One region of the Streptococcus salivarius genome, then DNA from elsewhere that is predicted to be linked to it. Evidence: predicted binding sites of a transcription regulator. Region 1 holds the regulator's gene; the other holds the start of a gene.

Region 1 (3,419 bases):
AATGTAAATATTAACTTAAATATAAATGAGTTAAAAGACTTAAATGTAAAATATATTTTGACAACTAGAGACTTAAATAAAGAATTTGGTTCGTCATTTACAGAGATTTATCAGGATAATGATAATAATAGAATCTTTGAATATTTGAATTAACTTCCCCCTCCCACTTACGAATAGGTAAGTAGGAGGTTTTTTCTTATGTATAGTATTGTATCTGAGGAGGCGGGGCTTTTGCCTCGTGAGCGACTCTTACAGAAGGGAGCAGAGGTTTTATCGGACCAGGAGCTGTTGGCGATAGTGCTGCGGACAGGGACCAAGTCTGAGTCGGTCTTATCTATGGCTAATCGTATTTTGAAAGGGATGACGAGTTTGGCGGATTTGTCTCGTTTGTCTTTGAATGAGCTTCAGAAGATTCCTGGTATTGGGCGTGTGAAGTCTATTGAGCTGAAGGCTATGGTGGAGTTGGCTAAGCGGATTGAGAAGGCCGAGTTGGCTCGTTCCGAGCAGATTATGTCCAGTCAGCAAGTAGCCCGTCGTATGATGTTGGATATTGGGGACAAGCCTCAGGAGCATCTGGTGGCTATCTACTTGGATACGCAGAATCGTGTTATTCAGCAGAAGACGGTCTTTATTGGTGGTGTTCGTCGTTCGATTGCTGAGCCACGTGAGATTTTGCATTATGCTTGTCATCTGATGGCAACGTCCCTGATTGTGGTTCACAATCATCCATCGGGTGAGGCCTATCCGAGTCGAAATGATATTGATTTTACGCAAAAGATTAAGCGGTCTTGCGATGATTTGGGGATTTGTCTGCTTGATCATCTGATTGTTGGCAAATCGACCTATTATTCTTTTCGTGAGGAGAGGGAGGATTTTGAGCTTTAGATTGAGGCGATGTGATAAAGACAAGAGAAAAGCAACTGAGTGCAGTCTCAGTTGCTTTTAAAGTTCGTTAACAACGTATTGAAAGAGTTTGAGGTCTTCTTCACGTTTGTCTAGGAGAAGCTCTGGGTGCCACTGGACACCAAGGAAGCGAAGGTCTGGTGTATTTGACTCAACGGCTTCGACAGTGTTGTCCTCAGGATCACGCGCAATGACACGGAGGTCAGAGGCCAAGTGTTTAATACTTTGATGGTGGAAGGAGTTGATAGAGGTTTCACGTCCGTAAATTTCTGCCAACTTACTGTCCTCTTCAACAATCATCTCATGGTAGAGGTAATCAGAAGGCTTGTCCTGCCAGTGATTCTCGATGTCTTGGTGGAGACTACCACCTAGTGCGACGTTCATGAGTTGAGTTCCACGACAGATTGAAAAAATGGGTTTCTTTTGCTTAGTGGCTTCTTCGATAAGTGCCATTTCAAAGATATCACGTTCGAGGAAGAAGTCATCTTCACTGGCATGGTTCTTTTCGTTGTAGAATTTAGGGTCAACGTTTTGCCCACCGATAAGGATGAGCTTGTCAATCATGGAGATATAGGTCTTGGCTTCCGATGGATCGGATACGGGTAGTAGGATTGCTAGGCCACCGGCTCTTTGAACTCCTTCTACAAAGCCAGATGGGGCATAGGACCAGTTGATGTCTTCATGGGCTGGATTAGGCCTTACATTGGCTGTGATTCCGATAATTGGTTTAGTCATTGTTCCTCCTTGATTTTTCTTCTTCTTTCATGAAATAGAGTAGGGTTTGTAATTCGCTAGTCAGGTCTACGTATTGGACCACCACGTGGCGTGGAAGATTGAGGTTGACTGGAGAGAAGCAGAGGATGCCTTTAATTCCAGCATCAACCAAAAGATCAGCCACCTCCTGAGCCTTAACTGATGGCACTGTCAGGATGGCTGTTTTGATATCTTCTTGAGCAATCTTGTCCTTAATTTGGGAAATCCCATAGATAGGAATATTGTCCTCAGTTTGAGTTCCAACCAGTTCGTTATCGTCTGTATCAAAAGCCATGACCAGCTGCATGCGGTTACGCTCTTGAAAACGGTAGTGGAGGAGGGCACGCCCGACATTCCCAACACCTACGAGAAGTACCTTGGTAGTCGCATTGTCATTAAGGAGTTCAGCGAAAAATGTCATTAGTTTGTTCACGTCATAACCAAAGCCACGACGACCTAGCTCACCAAAGTAGGAGAAGTCTCGACGAACAGTGGCAGGGTCAATCCCAATCGCTTCAGCAATTTGTTTAGAGCTTGCTTTCTCGATATTTTCACGATGGAATCGCTTGAAAATACGATAGTAGAGAGAGAGACGTTTGGCAGTGGCGTTTGGGATGTTTTTCTCAAATGTCATTGATCGCTTTCCTTTCTTCAATTAGTATGATTCTCTTATATTTTAAGAAAAGTTTGTGAAGATTGCAACAAAATAGTGTAGAAGAGGCGATATAAAAAACCTATCACAAGGATAGGCTATTTCTATGTAGTAAGAAAGAAGTTTAGACTTCTTCTTGTTCGAAAACGTTACGGTCAACCAAACTCTGCATCAAGAAATAGAATTTCTCTTGCAAGATGTGATGATCTTCATTTTTAAAGATATTAACGTTACGAAGACCAGATTTATCTGTAATTGACAATTTGAAACCAGTCAAGTCTTTGTTAATAGTGATTTTAAGTGGGAAACCTTCGCCTGAGTTAGGCACTTTTTCGAGAAGGCGGTGCAACTCGTAGTTTCCAATTTTATTTTGCACAAAAGTCGTATCACGTAGGGTGAATTTTTTGACATTAGGACTGATGGTGTAACGGTATTTACAGTCAGTCAAATGAATGCTTTTTTCAAATGCCATGTTGGTCTCCTATGATTTGATTAAGTTTTTCTGCTAGGGCTTGGAGTTCTTCAGCAGTATTTTCCTCTGATAAACTAATGCGGATAGCTGTTTTTAGCTTGTCAGAATCCTTGCCATAGAGGGCCTGGATGACGTGGCTAGGGTCAACAGTTCCAGCAGTACAAGCAGAACCCGTTGAGACGGCAAAGCCAGCTAGGTCTAACAAGGTTAAGAGAGGGCCATTTTCCTTACCAGGAAAACTGATGTTGATGACGTGAGGTAGACTAGATCCTCCACCATTAATTTCATAAGGAACGGTAAGGGTATCTAGAAAGGCCTGACGAATCTTTTCAACATGCTGGTAATTGGCTTGGTAATTCTCGCTAGCATTCTTATAAGCAGCGGTCATACCTGCAATACCGACCAGATTTTCAGTACTGGCACGACGTTTTTCCTCTTGCTCACCACCATGGAGAAGGTTGTCAAAATGCAAATCGTTATGATAGAGCAGGCCGACACCTTTAGGTCCATGGAATTTATGGGCACTAATAGAGAGAAAATCGGCTCCAAGTTCCTCTGGATGAATAGGAAGTTTTCCTGCTACCTGAACGGCATCGACGTGGAAGGCAGCTGGGTGATTGGCAAGCAAGTCACCAATTT
Region 2 (3,419 bases), 630 kb from region 1:
TACAACGATTGCCATGACAGCCCAGAAAATAGTCATCGCACGGCGTCCCTTGCGATTGTTGAAAGGAAGTCCCCAACCAATCATGATAACACCTAGCAATCCAAGCCAAATTTTATAAGTGATAACAATCGCCGCATCAAAATAGGCAAAAGCAACCAAACCTAAACCTAGCAAAGAAATCAAATAAGACCACTTACCCTTCAAAAATGAAGGCAAGGCCCAACCAAATAACACTAAACCTAGTAGAGCAAGAGCTCCACCACCAAAAAATACAGGTACAATATAATTATCAAACATATTCATATTATAGCATATCTTAAAAAGTTAGGAAATAGAATCTATCAACCAAAGCCATATCCACTCTTTAAAATTTGTTCACTTCCAATCACAGATTAATTGGTAGATACTAACTATTTATTTGGGTACAAAAAAACAAGACCCAGAAAGGACCTTGTTTTAATAAGCTAATTAAGCTACATCTATAATCAAAACGGACTGAAATTTAGAAAGTGTGGCAAATCTGTGGCAAAACATAAGAAAAAGGCTTGTCCATATTGGACAAACCCTTTATTTTCAAGCTTATATAAGCTAATTAAGCTTTGTTTGCTGAACCGAATACGTCGATACGTTCTTCAACAGCTTCTGTAATAGCTTCGAAACCTGGTTTCAAGAATTTACGTGGGTCGAAGAGTTTCTTCTTGTCGTATTCTGCTTCATTTGCTTCGTATTCAGCAACAAATTTACGTGTTGCGTTAGCAAATGCGATTTGACATTCAGTGTTAACGTTAACTTTAGCAACACCAAGTTTGATAGCTGCTTGGATTTGATCGTCAGGAATACCTGATCCACCGTGCAATACGATTGGGAAGTTAGGAACAGCTTCTGTCAATTTTTGCAAGTGGTCAAGGTGAAGTCCGCTCCAGTTTTCTGGGTAAGGACCGTGGATGTTACCGATACCTGCTGCAAGGAAGTCGATACCAGTTGCAACCATAGCTTTAGCATCTTCGATTGGTGCCAATTCACCATCACCGATGATACCATCTTCTTCACCACCGATTGTACCAACTTCAGCTTCAACTGATACACCGTTAGCGTGTGCAAATTCAACAACTTTAGCTGCTTTTTCAAGGTTTTCTTCAACTGGAAGGTGTGAACCGTCAAACATAACTGAAGTGTAACCTACACGGATACATTCCAAAGCATCATTGTAGTGACCGTGGTCAAGGTGAATAGCAACTGGTACAGTGATACCCATTGATTCAACCAATTCTTCGATGAGAACTTTACACAATTTGTAACCACCCATGTACTTAGCTGCACCCATAGAAGTTTGGATAAGTACTGGAGCTTGTTTAGCTTCTGCTGCACGCAAGATAGCTTGAGTCCACTCAAGGTTGTTTGTGTTAAATCCACCAACTGCGTAACCATTATCACGAGCTGCTTGGACAAATTTTTCTGCTGAAACGATTGCCATTATAAAGGCCTCCTATATTTTTTTGGGTTTGAACCCGTTTACAAGTTTATTCTATCACAATTAGACTCAAAAAACTAGCTTTTCTACAATTTGTAAGCGTTTTGATTTTTTAATACCTTGAATTGTCAAATTAAGTGCATACTCTCCCCATAGAATACTTCATAAGGTGTTTTCCAGTTAAGACATTTTCGTGGCCTATTATTAAGTTTGTTCTCCCATAGCTGAATAGTCTGATCATCAACCAATGTTAGATCACTACCCTTTGGAAAATATTCTCTAAGTAATCCATTCGTGTTCTCATTGGTTCCTCGTTGCCATGGAGCATGAGGGTCAGGAAAATAGACTTCAATGTTCAATTGATCACTCAATTTCTGATGATAGGTGAATTCTTTCCCTCTATCAGGAGTTACTGTATACTTCGTCAAGGGTTCTAACAGTTTTACCATAGCTTCTATTACCAACTTGCTTTTCTTAACAGCTACCTTTTTGATTTTTAGAAAACGAGAATAACGGTCTGTTAGAGTAACTAAACAAGCTTTTCCAGTTTTACCTGCAACAGTATCGGCTTCCCAATCTCCTATTCTAGTTCGATTATTAGCCTCTTCTGGTCTTTCGTGAATTGTATGAGAAATGGATATTTTCCCTCTATTTTCAACATGACCTTTAGTATGACGTGTTTTCCCACGATGACGAAGTTTACGAATGACACCACGAGCACCATGAGATAATGAGTTATCCTCAAAATGTCCTCGGTAAATGGCTCTATAGATTGTTTGATAACTAATAACAGTTTTTCCGTACTCTAATTGCAACCGACCTTCTATTTCTTCAGGAGACCATTGGTAATCGAGAAATAGATGTTTGATGGTATTGCTTAAATTGTGATCTATTTCAAGCATACGCTTCCGCCCACAGTGTGATTTAGCCCTATGGTAAGACTCCTGTGCATGACTTGGAGAATAGCTTCCTTCTTTTAGATGCCGCTTCCACTCACGACTAATACTAGACGGATGACGATGAAGTAACTTAGCAATTTGAGAAAAATTTAGGCCTTGCGTACGGTAAATGAGAATACTTTCACGCTCGTCTATGGTAAAATGATGGTAGCTCATAAGATTTCCTTTCGTAACTAGTTCGTTCAATTCTATTTTACTAGAAAATCTTATGAGTTTTTATTGTGCACTTATATTGTATATTCAAGACAAAAAAACCAGTCATCTGACTGGTTACTCTGCGGAAAGAGGGACTTGAACCCTCACGACCTAAAGCGGTCACAGGATCCTTAGTCCTGCGCGTCTGCCAATTCCGCCATTTCCGCTAACAACATTAGTTATTATATCAAGATTGACAACTTGTGTCAATACCTTTTTGAAAGTTTTTTATAACTTTCTCTTGTCTCTTTCGAAACAACTACTATATAATACCATTTATTGTTTGCTGACGTCAATACTTTTTTGCCTTTTTTTAAATTTTTTAGCAAAAGTTATCTATTATATCTTATATCAAAGATTAAACCAAACTCTTATTCAGCCTATCTAATCTCTCTCTAAGGGGCACTAAGTAGACTTCTTCTCCAAAACCACGCGATTTTAAGCCATCCTCAGCACAAGACAATAGCGATTCTGTCAAAGGTAAAATCATTTTGAGGTCTGTATCAGAAATATCCTTTTTCGAATATAAACGACGAATTCTAGGATAATCATAGTCAAACGCTTCAAAAATAGGTGCGTCATTCAAAATATTTTCTAGATTTTCCAAATTGACTAAAAGACCAAGGTGAAAGGCTGCTGGTGCAAAGGTTGATGAGAAAGGTTGGGTACAAACACTGCGAAACTCAATCGTCCCTCGTGTCGTTAAATCTTGGAATTGATAAGAACGGTGAGTCTTAAAATCTTCCTCACTTGGCTCAATAGTGACTACTTCGCCATGAATAGAGTGTGCTTTG

What was found. Region 1 encodes Rex, which represses fermentation and respiration genes when NADH is low (regulators of the CRP and FNR family bind a similar motif). Its sites were predicted from a motif close to TTGTGAANTANTTCACAA; they were not measured.
Region 2: V471_RS02125 (class II fructose-bisphosphate aldolase) is a predicted target of Rex. The motif match lies at 1,517-1,534, and genes of this name have one in related genera.

The regions. Positions count from the first base shown of each region.
Region 1 is NZ_CP015283.1:1,061,583-1,065,001, forward strand. Features, by position in the region: gene V471_RS05455 (DUF7657 domain-containing protein) at 1-153, shown strand, start outside; gene radC (RadC family protein) at 199-885, shown strand; gene V471_RS05465 (gamma-glutamyl-gamma-aminobutyrate hydrolase family protein) at 943-1,638, opposite strand; gene V471_RS05470 (redox-sensing transcriptional repressor Rex) at 1,631-2,290, opposite strand; gene V471_RS05475 (DUF1831 domain-containing protein) at 2,433-2,780, opposite strand; gene V471_RS05480 (cysteine desulfurase family protein) at 2,770-3,419, opposite strand, start outside.
Region 2 is NZ_CP015283.1:432,571-435,989, forward strand. Features, by position in the region: gene V471_RS02120 (hypothetical protein) at 1-303, opposite strand, end outside; gene V471_RS02125 (class II fructose-bisphosphate aldolase) at 593-1,474, opposite strand; gene V471_RS02130 (IS30 family transposase) at 1,600-2,586, opposite strand; tRNA gene V471_RS02135 (tRNA-Leu) at 2,707-2,792, opposite strand; gene V471_RS02140 (gamma-glutamylcysteine synthetase) at 2,984-3,419, opposite strand, start outside.